2 regions of the Azospirillum sp. TSO5 genome follow, and region 2 is predicted to be linked to the other one. Evidence: riboswitches for the same ligand, from Rfam matches in the RefSeq annotation. Region 2 holds a riboswitch; the other holds the start of a gene.
The links. A riboswitch is a leader RNA that binds a small molecule or an ion and turns the genes downstream of it on or off. The one in region 2 is predicted to bind manganese.
Positions count from the first base shown of each region.

Region 1 (10,307 bases), on a different contig from region 2:
CGACGACCGCTGTGGTCTACGGCTCGGTCCATCCGCAGTCGGTCGACGCCCTGTTCGCCGAGGCCGAGGCGCGCGGCGCCGGAATGATCGCCGGCAAGGTGATGATGGACCGCCACGCGCCCGCCGCCCTGACCGATACCGCCGATGGCAGCTATCGCGACGGCAAGGATCTGATCGGCCGCTGGCACGGGCATGGGCGGCAGCGCTATGCGGTGACCCCGCGCTTCGCCATCACCTCGACCGAGGCGCAGCTGGAGGCGGCCGGCGCTTTGCTGCGCGAGCACCCCGGCGTCCATATGCAGACCCACCTGTCGGAAAACACCGACGAGATCGCCGAGGTGCGGCGCCTGTTCCCGGGCGCCCGCGACTACACCGATGTCTATGACCGCTTCGGGCTGCTGGGACCGACTTCGCTGTTCGGTCACTGCATCCATCTGTCGGAGGCGGAGATGGAACGGCTGTCGGAAAGCGGGTCGGTCGCCGTCTTCTGCCCGACCAGCAACCTGTTCATCGGCAGCGGCCTGTTCGACCTCGACGCCCTGTCGAAGCCGGAGCGGCCGGTGCGCACCGCCATCGCCACCGATGTCGGCGGCGGCACCAGCTATTCCATGCTGCGCACGGCGGCGGAGGCCTACAAGGTGCTGCAACTGCGGCGCCAGAACCTGCCGGCGCTCGCCGCCTTGCATTGGATGACGCGCGGCAATGCCGAGGCTCTGGGCATGGCCGACGAGATCGGCAGTCTGGAGCCCGGACGCTGGGCCGACCTCGTCGTGCTCGACCCCGCCGCCACCCCGGCTATGCGACATCGCATGAAGGCGGTGGATGGCGATCTGGAGGAGGAGCTGTTCATCCAGGTGACGCTGGGCGACGACCGTTCGGTGGCCGCCACCTACCTGCGCGGCCGCATCTCGCACCTGCGGCAATCGGGCGCTTGACCCAATCCCCCAGTCCTTGTAGGAGTTCCCCCGTCATTGGGGAGTAGCCACCCGCCGGCAGCGATCTGGCGGGGTTCGCGTCAACAGACTTGGACGGTTCCGGCCTCCGGCCGCTACCGCCATGGCGCGCACGGCGGCCAGAGGGCCGACCCGGCGAGACCAGTGGATCGGGCATCTCCGCGGCCAGCCGGAGTCTGTCTGATTCCACTGTGTTGTCTGGCCTGGGAATAGCCATGATCGCCACGTCCCTCGCGCTTGCCTTCAGCCTTTCGATGGATTCTTTCGCCGCGGCACTCGGCCGCGGGGCCTGCTCGCGCCGGTCCGGCCTGCCCGAGGCGGTGCGCGTGGGCGCGGCCTTCGGCGTCTGCCAGTTCGCCATGCCGCTGGTAGGCTGGGGCATCGGCATCGCCTTCGCCAGCCTCGTGGAAACGGTCGATCACTGGATCGCCTTCGGCCTGCTGCTGGCGGTCGGCGGCGCGATGCTGCGCAACGCCATCATGGACAGCGATGACGAGGGCGAGGAGGATTGCGGCCCGGTGCGCAGCGTGCGGGCCGAATGGCTGGCCCTGCTGACCACTGCCGTCGCCACCAGCATCGACGCCGCCGCCGTCGGCGCCGGTCTGGCGCTGGTCGACGTGGACATGGTGACGACCTCGGCGTTGATCGGCGCGGTGACCTTCGCGGTGGCCTTTGGTGGCGTGCTGATCGGCAAGGCCGCCGGCAATCATTTGGGCCGCTGGGCGGAAATGGCCGGCGGCGTGGTGCTGATCGGCCTGGGCGCCAAGATCCTGCTGGAGCATACGCTGGGGTGAAGTGTTACGGCGTTCGCAGATCGTCAGGCAACGCCAAGCCTCTGGAATAAAGTCACTTTTTCGGTCGTCATTCCCGCGAAGGCGGGAATCCAGCCGTTTCAGCCGCTTCATTGCGGAGCTTCCTGGATCCCCGCCTTCGCGGGGATGACGGCCAAGGAAAGCGCCGGTGCGCATCAAGAGCCGGGGCGACGCATCGCCCCGGCTCTTTCCGTCTTTACTCCGCGGCGATGGTCTCGCGCGCGGGTTCCTCGGCAGGCACCGTGCGGATCAGGTGGTCGAAGGCGGCCAGTGCGGCCTTGGCACCCTCGCCCATGGCGATGACGATCTGCTTGAACGGCACCGTCGTCGCGTCGCCGGCGGCGAAGACGCCGGGCAGCGAGGTCTGGCCGCGGTTGTCGACCTCGATCTCGCCGCGCGGGGTCAGCGCCAGCGTGCCCTTCAGCCATTCGGTGTTCGGCACCAGACCGATCTGCACGAAGATGCCTTCCAGATCGACCCGCTTCAGCTCGCCGCCGTTGCGGTCCTTGTAGGACAAGCCGACGACCTTGTTGCCGTCGCCATGCACCTCGGTGGTCTGGGCCGAGACGACGACGGTGACGTTGGGCAGGCTGTGCAGCTTGCGCTGCAGGACCGCATCGGCGCGCAACTGGCTGTCGAACTCGATCAGCGTGACGTGCGAGACGATGCCGGCGAGGTCGATCGCCGCCTCGACACCGGAGTTGCCGCCGCCGATCACCGCCACGCGCTTGCCCTTGAACAGCGGGCCGTCGCAGTGCGGGCAGTAGGCGACACCCTTGTTGCGGTATTCCGCCTCGCCCGGGACATTCATCGAGCGCCAGCGGGCGCCGGTCGACAGCACCACCGTGCGGGACTTCAGCGAGGCGCCGTTGGCCAGCTTCACCTCGATCAGGCCGCCTTCCTGCGTGGCCGGCACCAGGGCGGTGGCGGTCTGCAGGTTCATCACGTCAACCTCATAGTCCTTGACGTGCTGTTCCAGCGCCGCGGCCAGCTTCGGCCCCTCGGTGTGGGAGACGGAGATGAAGTTCTCGATCGCCATGGTGTCGAGCACCTGACCGCCGAACCGCTCGGCTGCGACGCCGGTGCGGATGCCCTTGCGGGCGGCGTAGATGGCGGCCGCGGCGCCGGCGGGGCCGCCGCCGATCACCAGCACCTCGAACGGGGCCTTGGCCTTGATCTTCTCGGCGGCGCGGGCGACGGCACCGGTGTCGAGCTTGGCGACGATCTGCGCCACGTCCATCCGGCCCTGGGCGAAGGGCTCGCCGTTCAGGAAGACGGTGGGGACGGCCATCACCTGACGCTGCTCGACCTCCTGCTGGAACAGCGCGCCGTCGATGGCGACATGCTTGATCCGCGGGTTCAGCGCGCTCATCAGGTTCAGGGCCTGGACCACGTCCGGGCAGTTCTGGCAGGACAGCGAGAAATAGGTCTCGAAGCGGAAATCGCCGTCGAGGTTGCGGATCTGCTCCAGCAGTTCCTCGGATTCCTTCGACGGATGACCGCCGACCTGCAGCAGGGCCAGAACCAGCGAGTTGAACTCGTGACCCATCGGCAGGCCGGCGAAGGTGACGCCGATGTCGGTGCCGTCGCGCTTGATGGCGAAGGAGGGCCGGCGGGCGTCGGCGCCGTTGCGGTCCAGCGTGATCTTGTCCGACAGCGAGGCGATGTCTTCCAGCAGGCCCAGCATCTCCTGCGACTTCGCCCCGTCGTCCAGCGACGCCACCAGCGTGATCGGGTTGGTGATGCGCTCCAGATAGGCCTTCAACTGCGTCTTCAGATTGGCGTCCAGCATGGCTTTCGTTCCCAACGTCTCGTGTCCGGGGCGGATCGCCTGCGCGGAATCGCGGCGGTCCGGGCGGAGAAATGGTGGCCCGAGTCAAAAGAGCCGGTCGGGCGGGCGGTCTGGCTTTCAAACAGCGAAGAGGTCGGAACGTCATCGTCCTCCCCGCGCAGGCGGGGATCCAGGCTTGGAAAAGGCTGCGACAAAAAGCGCCTGGGTGCCCGCCTTCGCGGGGATGGGGAAACCGATAACGGACCCTGACGACGGGGAGGCTTTTGAAGCCGGCCCGTTTAAAACCTGCCTTGCGGCCGTTCCGGCCGATCAAGGGTACTCGTTTTCAAACCCGCCGGAGCGGGGTGGGAGCCGGCCGGAGCCGGCCCCCGATCCTTAGGATTTCCCTTGCGGGAGAACCTTAGATCTTGCCGACGAGGTCGAGCGACGGGGCGAGGGTCTTCTCGCCTTCCTGCCACTTGGCCGGGCAGACCTCGCCCGGGTGGGCGGCGACGTACTGGACGGCCTTGATCTTGCGCAGCAGCTCCTTGGCGTCACGGCCGACGCCGCCGGCGGTGATCTCGACGATCTGGATCTTGCCGTCCGGGTCGACGACGAAGGTGCCGCGGTCGGCCAGACCGACTTCCTCGATCAGGACCTCGAAGTTGCGGCTGATCGCCAGCGTCGGGTCGCCGATCATGGTGTAGTTGATCTTGCCGATGGCCGGCGAGGTGTCGTGCCAGGCCTTGTGGCAGAAGTGGGTGTCGGTCGAGACGCTGTAGATCTCGACGCCCAGCTTCTGGAATTCGGCGTAGTTGTCGGCCAGGTCTTCCAGCTCCGTCGGGCAGACGAAGGTGAAATCGGCCGGATAGAAGAACACGACCGACCACTTGCCCTTCAGGTCGGCGTCGGTCACGTCGATGAACTTGCCGTTCTTAAAAGCGGTCGCCTTGAAGGGCTTAATCTCGCTGTTGATCAAGGACATTTGTGTTCTCCGATGAGGTGCGATGAATGGTTGTCGCCTCGATCTCCGGCCGGGGGCCGTGACATGCCCGACTTAGTGCGGCGCACCGGGTCGAACAAGAGGGCCTGCCTTGTGGCCCCTGTCACTAGGCCGGGGGTCGGGGCGATGTTCCCGTGTCCCGTTGACCCGAGGAGGAATACGGGAAATCTGTTATCAAGAGAAGTAGAAAATACCAATTGGATTGATCGATAAAACCGATTACATAATCGGGCATGAAACCGCTCCCCACCCTGCGCCAGCTCCGCTATCTCGTCGCCGTTGTCGACCGCTGCCATTTCGGGCAGGCGGCAGAGGCCTGCCTCGTCAGCCAGTCGACGCTGAGCGCCGGTTTGCAGGAGCTTGAGGATCTGCTGGGCGCCACGCTGGTGGAGCGCACGCGCCGCTCCGTGCTGCCGACCCCGCTCGGCCGCGAGATCGCGGAGCGGGCCCGGCAATTGCTGAAGGGGGCGGAGGAGCTGGTGGACATCACCCGGTCGGCCGCCGACCCGATGTCGGGCGCGCTCCATCTCGGCGTGATCCCGACCATCGGACCCTTCCTGATCCCCCGCGTGATGCCGGCCCTGCGCGAGACCTTCCCGCGCCTGCGCCTCTATCTGCGCGAGGATCAGACGGCACGGCTGCTGGAGCAGCTGAATGCCGGTAAGCTGGATGCGGCGCTGCTGGCCTTGCCCTATCCGATGGGCGACCTGGAGACGGAGGACATCGCGGAGGACCGCTTCTCCTTCGTCTGCCCCACCGGCCACCGGCTGAGCGCCGGCGATCCGGCCGAGCCGGTGACGGTCCCGTCGGAGGATCTGCTGCTGCTGGAGGACGGGCACTGCCTGCGCGACCATGCCATGGCCGCCTGCGCGCTGGACGCGACGCCGCACAACACCGCCTTCGAGGGCACCAGCCTGCACACGCTGGTGCAGATGGTGGCGAACGGGCTGGGGGTGACGCTGCTGCCGCAGATGGCGGTCGATTCGGGCATCCTGCGCGGGCTGGATCTGGCGGTTCGCCCGCTGGCCGGCGGCCGGCCGGGGCGGCGGATCGCGCTGGCCTGGCGCCGCACCTCGGGCCGGAAGGAGACCTTCCAGCGGCTGGCCGAAGCGCTCCGGGCGGAGATGACGCGGAAGGACGGCTGAGGGCGACGGCTGGGGAACCGGCCGCGCTCAAAGTATCGCTTGGTCCGGCGGGCGCGAGATGGTTTAAACGGGACGGTTTTTCGCCCGTTCACTCCGCTTTCGGGACACCCTGCGTCATGTCCATCACCGACACCGTTCCCGCCCCTGGCCCCCTGTTCGACCGCGTCGCCATCATCGGCATCGGTCTGATCGGCTCCTCCCTGGCACGGGCGTTGGCGGAGTATGGGATCGCACGGCAGGTCGTCTGCGCCGACCGCAGCGCCGAGGCCTGCGCCAAGGCGCTGGAACTGGGCATCGTGGCGGAGGCCTCCACCGATCCGGCCGTGGCGCTCGCCGGTGCCGATCTGGTGATTCTGTCGACTCCGGTCGGCAGCTACGCCGCGGTCGCCGAGGCCATCGGGCCGCTTCTGCAGCGCGGGACCATCGTCACCGACGTCGGCTCGGTCAAGCAGGCGGCCCTGCGCGACATCGGGCCGCATCTGCCGGACGGCGTCCATCTGATCCCGGGCCACCCGGTGGCGGGCACCGAGCATTCCGGGCCGGAGGCCGGCTTCGCCACCCTGTTCCAGGGCCGGTGGTGCATCCTGACTCCGCCGACCGGGGCCGACCGCTACGCGCTGGAGCGGGTGACGGAGCTGTGGCGCCGCGTCGGCTCCACCGTGGAGATCATGGAGGCCAGCCACCATGACCGCGTGCTGGCCATCACCTCGCACCTGCCGCACCTGATCGCCTACACCATCGTCGGCACCGCGTCGGACCTGGAGGAAGACACCAAGTCCGAGGTCATCAAGTTCTCCGCCGGCGGCTTCCGCGACTTCACCCGCATCGCCGCCAGCGATCCGGTGATGTGGCGCGACGTGTTCCTGAACAACCGCGAGGCGGTGCTGGAAATTCTCCAGCGCTTCACCGAGGACCTGACGGCGTTGCAGCGCGCCATCCGCTGGGGCGAGGGGCAGCAGCTGCAGGACCACTTCACCAAGACGCGGGCCGTGCGCCGGGGCATCATCGACGCCAAGCAGGCGTAAAAGAGGCGCGCGAGCCGGCGGTTTTTCACTCCATCGGCAATCCCACGTAATTCTCCGCCAGCGCCGTCATGGCGGCGCGGGAGTGGACCAGATAGTCCAGCTCGGCCAGATGCACGCGCTGCTCGAAGGGCGACTCCGCGTCATTCCGGTGCAGCATGGTGGTCATCGACCAGGAGAAGCGCTCCGCCTTCCAGATCCGCCGCAGGCAGGTGGCGCTGTAGCCGTCCAGCCCTTCGGTCGTGCCGGATTTGTAGTAGGCGGCGAGAGCGCGCGACAGCACCACCACATCGGCGACCGCGAGGTTCAGGCCCTTGGCGCCGGTCGGCGGCACGATGTGGGCGGCGTCGCCGGCGATGAACAGCCGGCCATGCCGCATGGGATCGCAGACGAAGCTGCGCATGGCGATGATGCCCTTCTGGAAGACCGGCCCCTCCGTCAGCGTCCAGCCATTCCCGTCCTCCAACCGGCGGTGCAGTTCGGACCAGATGCGGTCGTCGGACCAGTTGGCGATGTCGTCCTTGGGATCGACCTGGATGTAGAGCCGCTGCACCTCCGGCGAGCGGGTGCTGAGCAGGGCGAAGCCGCGCTCGTGGTTGGCGTAGATCAGTTCGGGGTGCGACGGCGGCGCCTCGGTCAGGATGCCGAGCCAGCCGAAGGGATAGACCATCTGGTATTCGGTGCGCGCCGCGGCAGGGATCGCCTGCCGGCTCGGCCCGTGGAATCCGTCGCAGCCGGCGATGAAGTCGCAGCGCAGTTCCTCCAGCGGTCCGTCCGCGCCGCGGCGGAACTGCACGCGCGGCGTCTTGCCCTCCAGATCGAGGAACCGCAAGTCGGACACGCCGAACAGGATGGTGCCGCCATCCTCCAGCCGGGCGGAGACGAGGTCGCGGATCACCTCGTGCTGGGCGTAGACGGTGACGCGCTTGCCGCCGGTCAGCTCCGCCATGTCGATATGGTGGCTGCGGCGGTCGAAGCGCAGCGTGATGCCGGAATGGAAATGGGCCTCGCGCATCATGCGGTCGCCCAGCCCCATGTCGTTCATCAGGTCGACCACCCATTGCTCCAGCACGCCGGCGCGGATGGTGCCCTCGATCTCCTCGCGGCTGCGGTGTTCCAGGATCACCGACTCGATGCCCTGGCGGTGCAGCAGGTGGGACAGGAACAGACCGGCCGGGCCGGCGCCGATGATGGCGACCTGGGTGCGGCCGAACTGGATATCAGCCGATTTGGTGGGGTGCATGTCTCTCGCCCTCCTTGGGGACCTGGGGCAGGTGCGCTTTTGCTGATTGTTTTATGCACCAATCATTTGCACTCATGCTATTCCCGGAGGCGGAGGGCCGGACATAGACGAACCGGCGAAAGACTTGTACTTTTCATCGCAAGTCTGCCGGAGCTCGTGCGATGTCCGCCCACGCTGCCCATTCCGGCCACAGCGCCGAACCCATTCCCCGCTATTGGCTGTACGGCGAACCGCCGGCGATGCCGGAGCTGCGCTTCGTCCATATCGAGACGATCCCGGAGCGGATGCGCTTGTACAATTGGGAGGTCCGCCCCCACCGCCATGACGGGCTGAGCCATGCCCTGCTGGTCACGGACGGCGGTGGGCGGCTGACCGCCGACGGGGTGGAGGTGGCGTTCCGCGCCCCGGCGCTGATCACCGTGCCGGCGCAGGTGGTGCATGGCTTCCGCTTCGATCCCGGCACCGACGGCCATGTGCTGACCATGTCGGAGGGGTTCCTGGCCGGTGTGCTGGCCGCCGCACCGGAGGCGGAACTGCGCGAGGCACCGGCCCTGCCGCAGGCTTGGGACCTGAATGCCGGGTCGGATGAGGCGGCTTCGCTCGACCGCTGTTTCGCCGAGATCAGGCGGGAGTTCCGCGCCCACCACATCGGCCGGGCCAGCGCCATTTCGGCGCAGGTGATGATGCTGCTGGTCGCCACCGCGCGGCTGGCGGCCGACCGGCAGCGCGACGAGGCTGGGCGCAACGGGCAGGGGGTGTCGCCCGATTTGCGGCTGCTCGCCCGGCTGCGGCCGATGATCGACGAGCACTTCAGCCGGCATTGGCCGGTGGAGCGCTATGCCGCCGCGCTGGGCGTCACGCCCGGCCGGCTGAACGCTGCCTGCCGCCGGGTCACCGGCCTGTCGACCCTGCAACTGGTCCATGCCCGGCTGATGCTGGAGGCCCGCCGTTCGCTGATCTACACCAGCCACGGCATGGCGGAGATCGGCTATGCCCTGGGCTTCGAGGACCCGGCCTATTTCTCGCGCTTCTTCACCAAGCGCGAAGGGCGGTCGCCGCAGGCTTTCCGCCGGGCGCATGGCGATGGTGGAACGGGAAGCAGCCTTGACGGCAACGGCCTTGACCGGACCGGGGGCGGCTCACCACAGTAACAGCCTTGTTTGCGGGAAAGGGTGATGGCGATGGACAGCCTGGACGTCACGATGCGCGAGGCGGCCGAAACGGTCGAACAGTCGCTGTGGCGCAGCCTGCGCGCCGACGCCGCCCGGGTGGCGGAGGAGGAAAGCGGCCTCGCCCCCTACCTCTATGACGCCGTGCTGGCGCGCGACGGCTTTGGCCCGGCGCTGGCCGCCCTGCTGGTGCGCAAGCTGGCCGACCGCGCCATGCCGGAGGACCGGCTGGCCGCCGTGGTGCGCGACGCCATGGAGGCCGACCCGGCCATCGTCGAGTCCGCCGCCGCCGACCTCGCCGCCATCCTGGCGCGTGACCCGGCGGCCGACGGCTGCCTGACGCCCTTCCTCTATTTCAAGGGCTACCATGCCCTGCAATGGCACCGCGTCGCCCACTGGCTGTGGCGGGGCGGCCGGCACGACCTTGCCCATTTCCTGCAAAGCCGGGTGTCGGAGGCCTTCGCCGTCGACATCCATCCGGCGGTGCCGGTCGGGCGCGGCGTGTTCATCGACCACGGCACCGGCGTGGTGATCGGCGAGACGGCGGTGATCGGCAACGACGTGTCGATCCTGCAGAACGTCACGCTGGGCGGCACCGGCAAGGAGCATGGCGACCGCCACCCCAAGGTGCGCGACGGCGTGCTGCTGTCGGCCGGGGCCAAGGTGCTGGGCAACATCACCATCGGCGCCCACGCCAAGGTCGGCGCCGGCAGCGTCGTACTGAAGGACGTCCCCGGCTGCGCCACCGTGGCCGGCGTGCCCGCCAAGGTCGTCGGCTGGTGCCGCGACGAGCCGGCGCCGGCGCTGACCATGGATCAGAGCCTGCAGCAGGGCGATTACAGCATCTGAGCCGCCTTTGCGCTGTCCCTCCGCTGTCACCGGAAATCCGCCGTCGCAATGACTACATGGAAGGCGGGCGGTAATAGGGCGCGAGGGCCGTGAGGGTGCTGCTGGCATTTTTGTTGACGCTGGTCCTCCTGCTGGCCGGGCCGGTGTTCCTGCTTGCTTCCGGCGCGGTGCCGACGGCGGTCGACTGGAACCGCATCGACCGCAGCCCGGTGGGCCTCGCCCCCGATGCGGCGACGACGCCGGAAGCGGTGGTGCAGGTCTATGCCGCCCGCGTGCTGTCCTGGCGCGGCGCCTTCGGCGTGCATCCCTGGTTCGCCGTCAAGCCGACCGGCGCCCGCAG
Region 1 covers NZ_LGQY01000021.1:667-10,973, forward strand. Annotated here, with positions in the region: gene guaD (guanine deaminase) at 1-935, shown strand, start outside; yybP-ykoY riboswitch at 962-1,085, shown strand; gene TSO5_RS06505 (manganese efflux pump MntP family protein) at 1,169-1,747, shown strand; gene ahpF (alkyl hydroperoxide reductase subunit F) at 1,962-3,557, opposite strand; gene ahpC (alkyl hydroperoxide reductase subunit C) at 3,958-4,521, opposite strand; gene TSO5_RS06520 (hydrogen peroxide-inducible genes activator) at 4,773-5,684, shown strand; gene TSO5_RS06525 (prephenate/arogenate dehydrogenase family protein) at 5,801-6,709, shown strand; gene pobA (4-hydroxybenzoate 3-monooxygenase) at 6,735-7,949, opposite strand; gene TSO5_RS06535 (helix-turn-helix domain-containing protein) at 8,111-9,100, shown strand; gene cysE (serine O-acetyltransferase) at 9,125-9,967, shown strand; gene TSO5_RS06545 (DUF3750 domain-containing protein) at 10,081-10,307, shown strand, end outside.
Region 1: another riboswitch for manganese. It lies ahead of TSO5_RS06505 (manganese efflux pump MntP family protein); the one in region 2 lies ahead of TSO5_RS20030 (sodium:calcium antiporter).

Region 2 (10,307 bases):
GCCCAGGGGGTCAGCAATCGGTCCAGTGCGTCGGTCGACCGCTGATCGATTCCCTCGACGAGTGCGCGGTGCAGAATTCGTTCGGCCCGGCCGCGGGCTTGGTGGAGCATCAGCTCCAGGATCGCGGCCGAAGGGATCAGGATGCGGCGGCGGCGGAACTCATCGATGAGGGTCGTCGCCAGAATGATTGAGTCTCGCGCTATCTGTGCCTTGGAGGTCAGCCAAGCGGCGAGATCACGGAAAAGCGTGCGGTCGAAGGCGCGATGCCCGGTTCGTGCCATGATCGCGGCGACCTGCTCGCGCCGATTCTGGTCGCGTCGGCTGTAGGCGATGAAGTCTTCCGGTTCGGCGGCCACCTGCCGGGCCACGAACTCCAGCAGCGCGGTGGGTGGGCGCTCATCCGGTCCGGGAACCCGCCCCGGATGATGGAGATAGCAGAGCAGAATCGCGCAGCCCAGGCGGGTATGCGGCGTCCGCCGGAGAGCAACGATATCGAGGTCATCCCGGCCCAGGGTGTAGTGGCGCACCATGGCACGCTCATCGTCCGGTACCGCCAGAAACCTCGCCCATTGCTCCTCGGTCAGCAGCCGCCGACGCGCCATCATTATCTCCGATCAATCATCCAGGTTTAGAAGAGGTACGGCCCAAGAAGACGCGTGCAGGACCCATCCTCGGCCAGCTGGCGATGATGACCGGCGCAATCATCGTCCTGGAATGCCAAGGGTTCGTAACCGCGCGCCCAACCTGCGGAATCACACCGGGGCGATGGTGAGGGGTGTCGATCCCCCTCTGCCATAGCCGGCAATCTTCAGAGGAAATGCAGCCGGAAGCGGCGACAGCGCTCGCGCCGGTTCAGCTGGTGGTGCTGACCGTCCAGGTCGCGCTGGTGATGCCGGGGTGGTTCTCCAAGGCGATTACGGCGCGGTCAAGTTCCGCGGGGTCGGCGGTGGTGGGCACCAGCGTGGCGCCGAGTTCCACCTGCTCGTCGGATTCCGACAGCAGTTCGATACCGCGGAGCGGATAGTTCGCCCTCTCAAGCTCGCTGGCGATGGCGTCACGGACGTCCGACAGGTTTTCCGGGTCGCAGATGACATGGACGCGGTAAAGCGCCTCCGTCACCCGCTCGTCGATCGGCAGGCGGTTGACGTAGTTGACCAGGGGCCGCAGCAAGGTGTTCCCGGCCAGAACAAAGCCAGTCAGCATCACCGCCTCCACCGGCAGTCCACATCCGGCACAGGCGCCGACGGCGGCCGAACACCACAGCGTGGCCGCCGTGTTGAGGCCCCGGACGTTGGTTCCCTCCTTCATGATGACACCGGCGCCGAGGAAACCAATCCCCGACACGACGTAAGCGACGATCCGGATCGCCCCTTCGGCGCCGAACAGCCGCATGCCGATGTCGGAAAAGGCCGCCGCCCCGACGGCAACCAGAACGTTGGTGCGCAGCCCGGCGGTGCGCTGCCGGTACTGGCGCTCAAAGCCGATCAGACCGCCCAGGACGAAGGCTGCGGTGAAGGAGGAGGCGGTCGATACCGCCGTCGCGAGATCAGGCAGAGTGAGCGGCATCGGCGGAAGCCCCCGTGGCGGAAGGGATCGAGAGCGGACCATCATGGTCCGGTTCCGAGTGGCCGACGACACGGACGATGTCCGGATGCAGGTCGCGGATGTGCCGCTCCAGCGCGTCCATGGCGTCGTGGATCGTCACAACGGTGTCGGTTGGAACGACATGGCTGTGGAAGGTCACCACCAGCCCGGCCGCAGTCTGGCGGACCCGCAGATTGTGGATGTCCAGCAGCCGGCCGTCGCGGCGGATGAACGCCGTCATTTGGCTCTGCATCTCAGCCAGCCGGCCGAGGTCGGCGTCGGTGCCGTTCAACCCGGCGTCCTGCAGGGGTTCGATGTGGCTCTCGACCTCGATGTCGGAACCCAGCTCGTCCTTGATCGCGGATTCCAGGCGCGACGACAGGTCATGCGCGGCCTGGATCGTCAGGCCACCCTCCACCTCCAGATCGAAACCGACCGACAGCCGGCCGCTTACCCGCTGGACCGTGACGTGATGGACGGCGAGGCCCAGATTGGCCGCGCGCACCATCACCCGCTCCATCACCGTCTCGTCGTCCAGGGCCAGCGGGTGTGTCGCGATCGACACCTCCGCCTCGGGCATCTCGGTGCCGATGGCGGCGACCGCCCGGTCCCGCAATGCCTGGACGGCCTCCAGCGGCAAGGTGCGGCCGACCAGGAGGTCGAGGTCGACGAACAGCACGCTGCCCGCCGGGCGGACCCGCACGCGCCGGACCCCCGCGATCCCGGGGATCGCCGAGACGATGGCGGCGACCCGCTCGGCGGCGCCGGCGGGGGCGGCGTCGATCAGCGTGTCGATGGTCCGTCGGCCCAGCCGGTAGCCGGCGAGGCAGACGAAGACCGACACCCCGATGGCGGCAAGCGCATCGCCCTTGGGATAGCCGAGCCACACCAGCCCCAACCCGACCAGCACCACCGCCGAACTGAGGATGTCCGAGGAGAAGTGCAGCGCGTCGGCCTCCAGCGCCTGGCTGCGGGTCTCCCTGGCGACGCGCGACAGCTCGTGCGCCCGGTAGGCGTCGATGGCGATCGAGACCAGCACCGCCCCGATCGACCACCAGGTCGCCTGAACCTCCGCATCGCCGGTAACCAGACGATGGACCGCCTCGTAGGCGATCCAGGCGCTGGTCAGGAACAGCAGCCCGGTTTCGCCGAGGGCGGTGACGCTCTCGATCTTGCCATGGCCATAGGGGTGCCCGGCGTCGGCCGGCTTGTCGCTGACACGGACGGCGAGATAGGTCATCACCGTGGCCCCGAGGTCGAGCAGGCTGTGCGCGCCCTCCGAGATCAGGCCGAGACTGCCGGTGCTGAGCCCCACCGCGAACTTGCCGACGGTCATCGCCCCGCTCGCCGCGATGGAGCCGAGGGCGACCGCTTCCTTTTCGTTGTTCATGATGCCGGTCCTCCGGACAAGGTGTGGCGGCTTATTCGGCGTCCTCGAATTCGAACGTCTCGGCTTCATCGTCATAGGTGAACAGCTCGGCATAGCGCGCCCAGCTCGTCACCGCCTTCAGGGTCTCCTCGGCATAGTCCTCGCTCATGAAGGCCTCCAGCTCCTCCTGGAACTGTGCGCTGGGAACCCGGTGGTTCGGCGCCCCCTTGAGCGTGGCGTGGATGTGCGCGGCCAGCGGCACATAGAGGACGAGATGCTCGGCGAACAGGCGCTTGCGGTCGTCCACCCCGGACTCGGCGAACAGGCGGCCGGGTTCGGTCAGATGGATGTCGCCCTCCGCCACCTCGGCGAATCCCAGCATCTGCAGCGCCTCGGCGATGGGGAACAGGTCGTCGATCTCGTGCTGCAGACCGGCGGCGAGATGCGGCAGGTCGGCCTTGCCGAGATAGGCGGGCGATGCCAGCGTTTCCATCAAGCCGGCCAGCAGGTTGGTCGACACCCGCTCCAGCGGTTGGGCATGGACCGGACGTCGCTTCTCCGTCGCACTGGCCGGAACGGGCAGCGGCTTGCGCGCCGTCATCAGCCCGTAGATGTCGTCGACCATGGCGCGGAATGCCGGCTCCAGACGGTTGCGCGGGTGCGGCAGCTCGACCCGGATTTCCGCGGCAACCCGACCGGGGTTGGAGGAGAACACCAGGATGCGGTCGCACATCAGCACCGCCTCCTCGATGTTGTGCGTCACCATCAGGATCGATTTGATCGGCAGCCGCCGCTCCATCCACAGGTCGAGCAGATCGGTGCGCAGTGTTTCCGCCGTCAGCACGTCCAGCGCCGAGAACGGCTCGTCCATCAGCAGGATTTCCGGATGCACGACCAGCGCGCGGGCGAAACCGACCCGCTGGCGCATGCCGCCCGACAGCTCCTTCGGATAGGCGGATTCGAAGCCGGACAGGCCGATCAGGTCGATCGCCTCCTCGGTCCGGGCCTCGGCCTCCCCGGCGGGGACGCCCTTGGCTTTCAACCCGGCCATGACGTTCTCCCACACGGTCAGCCAGGGGAACAGGGCGAAGGTCTGGAAGACCATCGCCACCCCGTCGGTCGGGCCGCCGACCGCCTCGCCATGATGACGCACCGCACCGGCGGTCGGCTTGACCAGCCCTGCGACGATGCGCAGCAGCGTGGATTTTCCCGAGCCGGAACGGCCGAGCAGGCCGACGACCTCGCCGTCGCGCAAGGTCAGATCGACGTTGTCGAGGACGACATAATCCTGGCCGGACGGCTTGGCATAGGCCTGACGGACGCCGTTCAGCTCGAAAAGGGTGGTGTTCACGGTGTTCAGCATGACGGTGTCCCTTTCAGGCGAGGCGCAGACGGCGTTCGGCGAACGCATAGAGCGGACGCCACAGCAGGCGATTGAACAGGATGACGAACAGCGACATGACGGCGATGCCCAGCACGATGCGCGGGTAATCCCCGGCGGTCGTCGCCTGGGCGATGTAGCTGCCCAGGCCGTGGGCGGTCAGCGTGGTGTCCCCCCAGCTCACCGCCTCGGCGACGATGCTGGCGTTCCACGAACCGCCGGACGCGGTGACCGCCCCGGTGACGTAATAGGGGAAGACGCCCGGCAGCATGACGTCGCGCCACCATTGCCAGCCACGGATGCGGAAATTGGCCGCCGCCTCCTTCAGATCGCTGGGGAAGGCGGTGGCCCCGGCGATGACGTTGAACAGGATGTACCACTGGGTGCCGAGGATCATCAGCGGGCTGAGCCAGACATCCGGGTTCAGGTCGAAGCGGACGATCGCCACCACCGCCACCGGGAACAGCAGGTTGGCTGGGAAGGCGGCGAGGAACTGGGCTGCCGGCTGCACCTTCTCCGCCAGCCGCGGCCGCAGTCCGATCATCACGCCCAACGGCACCCAGACCAGCGTCGCCGCCACGATCAGCGCCACCACCCGCAGCAGCGTCGCTCCGCCGAGCAGGAAGGCGGTGCCGACGTCGCTCCATTCCACGCCCGACGCGATGAAGGTCACCATCGACCAGCCGCAATAGAGCCCGGTCATCACCAGGACGCCGTACCACGCCATGTCCACCGCCTTGACCGGCACGCGCTCCAGACAGCGCAGGATCGAGCGCCGGGCCGGGTCGACGGCCAAGCCGGCCCCGAATCCGGCGGGCAAGGCCAGCCGCCACCAGACTGCCCTCCCCAGCAGGGCATCGAGCGGCGCGAACAGCGCGCGGAAGAAACGGGTATGCTGGAACAGGTCGAGCAGCCAGGAGTCCGGCACCACCTGCGCGCCGGTCAGTTCGACCCGGAACTTGTCGGCCCAGGCGACCAGCGGGCGGAACAGCAGCTGGTCGTAGGCCAGGATGACCAGCAGCATCGCCAGCACCGCCCAGCCGACCGCGCCCAGTCGCTGCTGCGCGATGGCCTCGGCCAGATAGGAGCCGATGCCGGGCAGCGTGATGGTCTTGTCGCCGACCGTGATGGCCTCCGATGCGACGACGAAGAACCAGCCGCCCGACATCGACATCATCATGTTCCACACCAGCCCCGGCGTCGCGTAGGGTGCCTCAAGCGCCCAGAAACGCTGCCAGCCGGAAAAGCCGAAGCTGTCGGCCACCTCGTCCAGATCGCGCGGCACGGTGCGCAGCGACTGGTAGAAGCTGAACGCCATGTTCCAGGCCTGGCTGGTGAAGATGGCGAAGATTGCCGCACACTCCGCCCCCAGCACGCTGCCGGGAAACAGCGCCAGGAAGAAGACGACGGTGAAGGAGATGTAGCCGAGCACCGGCACCGACTGCAGCACGTCCAGCACCGGGATCAGAACCATGCCGGCTCGCCGGCTCTTGGCCGCCAGGGTCGCGTAGGTGAAGGTGAAGACCAGCGACGCTGCCATCGCCGCCAGCATGCGCAGGGTCGAGCGCAGGGCGTACTCCGGCAGCATCGAGGGGTCGAGGACGACCGGCTCTGCACCGATGCCGTCCAGCGGGGCCGCCATCTGGTGCCCGCCGATGGCAACCAGTGCCAGCAGCCCGATGACCAGCGGCAGGGCGAGCAGATCCCAGCGGTTGGGCTTGGCGTCAACGGCCTTCACCGAGACGCTTGTGTTGATCCAGACCATGACTGTTCCATCCCGCGGTCCTGCATCTGCGGACCGCTTGGCAAGCGCAACAACGGCTGTCCCGGCGCGGAGAGGCGCCGGAACCGCCTATGGAAAGCGGGGTTGGATCACCGACTTCGCGGAGTCGGCTCGCGCGACACGCCGCGCAGACCGCTACGAAAACGCAGCGGACGCACGAAGCGTCGGATGGTGAGGGGAATGTTCACCATGGTCCACCTGTGTTCGGTTCGGCGAAGACGCCGACCGTGGTGGACCTGTTCGGCAGGTCAGCCCAGGATCAGCGTCGTCGCGGTGTTGGGTCGAGGTCGACTACTGGGGCTTTCCATCTCTTGCCTTCTCGGCGGGAGCCGTGGTCCATCACGGACACGCGAGCGCCGGCCGATTTTGCGGTGACGTTGCCGTCCCTGTACTCCCGCGCCACGGGTTGGTCAAGAGGCGTGAGCGACGCCTTTTGAGCGGTCAAAAAAGCTTCATGGATGGAACGTCGCGTCGAGGGTTCTTCAGGCTTTCACGACATGCCAACTCAAACGGAAGGTAGGCCAGCCCGTCAGCCTCGTCCGGTAGCGTCCGTCATTCGGCGATTTGGCGGCCGCCGGCTGAGGATCGGCGGTATCACCCTGCGTGGCGATGGGGATGATGGTCATGGCCAAAGCCGGAGTGGCTGTCTCCACACTGTGCCACCTCCACCGTGATGTGGCTGAGGCCGTGCAGGTGGGCCAGTCCCTCCTTGTATGCGGCCACTGGCTTGGGGTGATCGGATACCAGGGCGACGATGGCCGCCATATGGCCCGGCCCCACCCGCCAGAGGTGAAGGTCGGTCACCCGGTCGCCGTCTGTCTCCAAGGTCGTACGGACAGCCGCAGCCAATTTCGGGTCCGGCACTGTGTCGAGAAGCACCGCCCCGGCGTCGCGGATAAGACCACAGGCCCAGCTGAGGATGACCGCGGTGCCGACCAAGCCGACGATCGGGTCCATCCAGGTCCAGCCGAACAGGCCGGCCGCCAGAAGCCCCAGGATGGCGAGGACCGAGGTCGCCGCGTCGGCCAGGACGTGGATATAGGCCGACCGCATATTCAGGTCGTGGGCATGGTGACCACCATGCCCATGCGCATGTTCGTGGACATGGTGGTCATCATCATGATCCTCGTGGTGGTCATGATGGTGATCGTGCCCATGGTGATGGTGCTCGCCGCCTAGCAACCAGGGGTGACGCCATAGAACGGGCCTCAATATACGCTAAGCGGACAAAACAGGAACTTTGTAGGGGTGCTGTTCGTTGGCTTTTCTGAGAGATTGATGGGCTTCAGATATCATTGCACCAATCTTGTAGCAGAACGGCAGCCATTGGGTTGTAAGATCGAATAGAAAAACGATTGCAGAGATGGCACAAGCTCAGCTGCTTGGCCAATCACTGGATGCTGATGTTACCCGTCATCCCGAACGTTTCGTGCAGCGGTTCGTGACAGCTGAGTTTGTAGTTGCCCGGGCTGACTGGCACAAACGCGAGGTCGGCTGACTGACCCGGCGCGATTTCGATGTCCTTCACGTAGGGATTCTGGACCATGCCCTTCGTGGTCGTCAGGCTTCTCGCGGCGATCGCCCGGAAGTACCCCTCCGAGGAAAACGTATGCGACGTTCCACCGTGGTTCTCGATGTGCAGTCGGTAGGGGCGGCCAGCCTGAAACACAAGTGTCGTGGGCTGATAGCTGTATTCCTGCATCGCCACGTTGACCGGTTCAGCGCCTGTCCAGTCGACCCCTGCTGTTCTTGCTGGAGCATCCGCGATGTAGCCCGGTGGCGCGACGGTCTCGACCGCCGTTCCCGCAGCACAGCCGGCCATCGTGACCGTCAACAGAACTGAAGCAAAGTGATAGGTCCGTAGCATGCCCGTTCCTCCCAAGAAACGACGGATCCGGTGCCTCCGATGCCACTACATCTTCAGGCGATAGCATAACGTCCGTGTTCAAGGGTGACGCGGCACAGGAGGTGCTTATTCCCAGCTCATATGGAGAGTGGACCGCCATCTCACCGCCCCACTCGCCGCACATTGCGCTACAGCATAAGGCGCAGCATTTCGCCTTGCTGGGCAAGACTTTTGGGCACGGATGTCGACAGTATCAACTAGGTCTGACGCGGTACCCGCGAGCGGCAGGTCGACAGCCGACGGATGGTTGGAAACACACAACCGCATCTACGGTGCCGCTGCGGCATAGGGACGCACTGAAGGCGTGGCATCATGCGTTGACGACGCAACACTCATCGGCTATTGAGCGCCCCGTCATTGGGGAGTAGCCACCCTCCATTCAGAGAGGGGCGTGCGTCAACAGACTTGGGCCTGCGGCCCATGGCGCACGCGGCCGCCAACCGGCCATCAAGCAAGACCACTGGCGCTGCATCCGTCCGGCCGGACGGGATGCCGCGCTGGTGTGCTTCCGCGTCCGGCCAACCGTCTTGAGTTTTCCATGCTTCTCACCATCATCCTTCTGCTTGCCTCCGCCGCGCTGATCTATGCAGCCTGTGAAACCTTTGTGAATGGCATCGAGTGGGTCGGACGAAAGCTGAGGCTTAGTCAGACCTCCACCGGTACCGTGCTTGCCGCGTTGGGAACTGCGCTGCCGGAAAGTGTGGTGACACTTGTCGCTGTCGCGTTTGGCGACGGAGCCGCGCACAAGGACATCGGCATTGGCGCTGCCCTGGGTGGGCCTCTGGCGCTCAGCACCTTGGCCTATGCAGTGGTCGGGATGTCGCTGTTCGTCAATCGACGCCGGATTGGGCGGGCCAACACCCTGGTGCAGGTGGATGGGCTACGGTTAAGCCGCGACCAGATGTGGTTCCTCGGCATTTTCCTCGTGAAGATCGCGGTCGGCGCTGCTGTCTTCAGCATCAAGCCGTGGCTCGGCATTGCTTTCCTGGCTGCTTATGCCATGTACATTTGGAAGGAAGTACGCCGCGAGGACGATGGCTGCGAGGACGTCGAACTTGAACCTCTCAAGATCCGTCCTGGAGAGGCTGATCCTGCTTTGGGTTGGGCCTTGGTGCAGACCGGTGTTGCACTTCTGGTGATCTTCGTAGCTTCCCAATTGTTCGTCGCGCAGATCAGTGACATCGCCCCGGCGCTCGGGTTGCCGCCGCAGGTCACGGCTCTGCTGCTCAGCCCATTGGCGACAGAACTGCCGGAAACGATGAACGCCATCATTTGGGTCCGTCAAGGCAAGGAGCGGTTGGCGCTCGCCAACATCTCCGGCGCGATGATGATCCAGGCCACCGTGCCGACTGCGTTCGGCCTTTTCTTCACGCCTTGGATGCTGGATACGCCGCTGTTCCTCGCTGCGGGCTTTACGGCTGTGGCTGTGGCATCGCTGATGATGGCGTTCCGCTCTGGAATGGTTTCCAGCGAAAAGTTGACCCGGGTCGGTTGGCTGTATTTGGCATTTGCAGGGATGCTGGCATTCGCCCGCTGATCGCGGAGGGCGCTCGTTCAGGCGGGCGAGCGTCCGACAGGTGCCAAGGTCCCGCCATCTCGTATCTCCCCTGACAGAACACCTCCGACAAGCGTCACCGGAGAAATGTTGCTGAGGGCTGCGAAATGCTGGACATGTCTATGCCTTCGCTTGCCGCTGCACGACGCACGACAGCCCCACCAGCGCGATCAACGAGACTGCGGCTCCGACTAGGAACGTTGCATCCGGACCCACAACGGTCCACAACACCCCGGCCACAGTGCTGGCGATCAACAGAGCAAGGCCGGTCATGAGGTTGTAGAGGCCGAACCCTGTTCCCCGCAGGTCTGCGGGCGTGGCATCGGCGACGAAGACCGCAAGCAGCCCTTGAGTGGAGCCCATGTGAAGCCCCCACAACGCCGCCCCGGCCAGGACAACCCACGCGCTTCCAGCGGCCGCGAGAACCAAGTCCGCGAGAACAAGAAAACCAACCCCCAGAGCCAATAGGCGGCGCCGGTTCATCCGGTCGGCCAAACGCCCCAGGGGATATGCGGAAACCGCGTAGACGACGTTCATAACGATGAGCACCAGCGGCGCGTAAGCGTTCTCCATGCCGACGCTCTGGGCGCGCAGCAGCAGGAAGGCCTCGCTGAAGCGCGCCAGTGTCAGCACTGATGCCAATGCCACCACGCTCCAGAACGTTGCATCCAACCGTCGCAGCTGGCTGCGCTGAATCGGAAAGCGGCGCGGTTCAGTGGAGGGTTGCGT
Region 2 covers NZ_LGQY01000077.1:25,601-35,907, forward strand. Annotated here, with positions in the region: gene TSO5_RS19995 (Tn3 family transposase) at 1-602, opposite strand, end outside; gene TSO5_RS20000 (MgtC/SapB family protein) at 853-1,566, opposite strand; gene TSO5_RS20005 (cation diffusion facilitator family transporter) at 1,547-2,974, opposite strand; gene TSO5_RS20010 (nitrate/sulfonate/bicarbonate ABC transporter ATP-binding protein) at 3,006-4,316, opposite strand; gene TSO5_RS20015 (ABC transporter permease subunit) at 4,330-6,099, opposite strand; gene TSO5_RS20020 (cation diffusion facilitator family transporter) at 6,712-7,170, opposite strand; gene TSO5_RS20025 (cupredoxin domain-containing protein) at 7,508-7,984, opposite strand; yybP-ykoY riboswitch at 8,371-8,551, shown strand; gene TSO5_RS20030 (sodium:calcium antiporter) at 8,562-9,560, shown strand; gene TSO5_RS20035 (MFS transporter) at 9,699-10,307, opposite strand, start outside.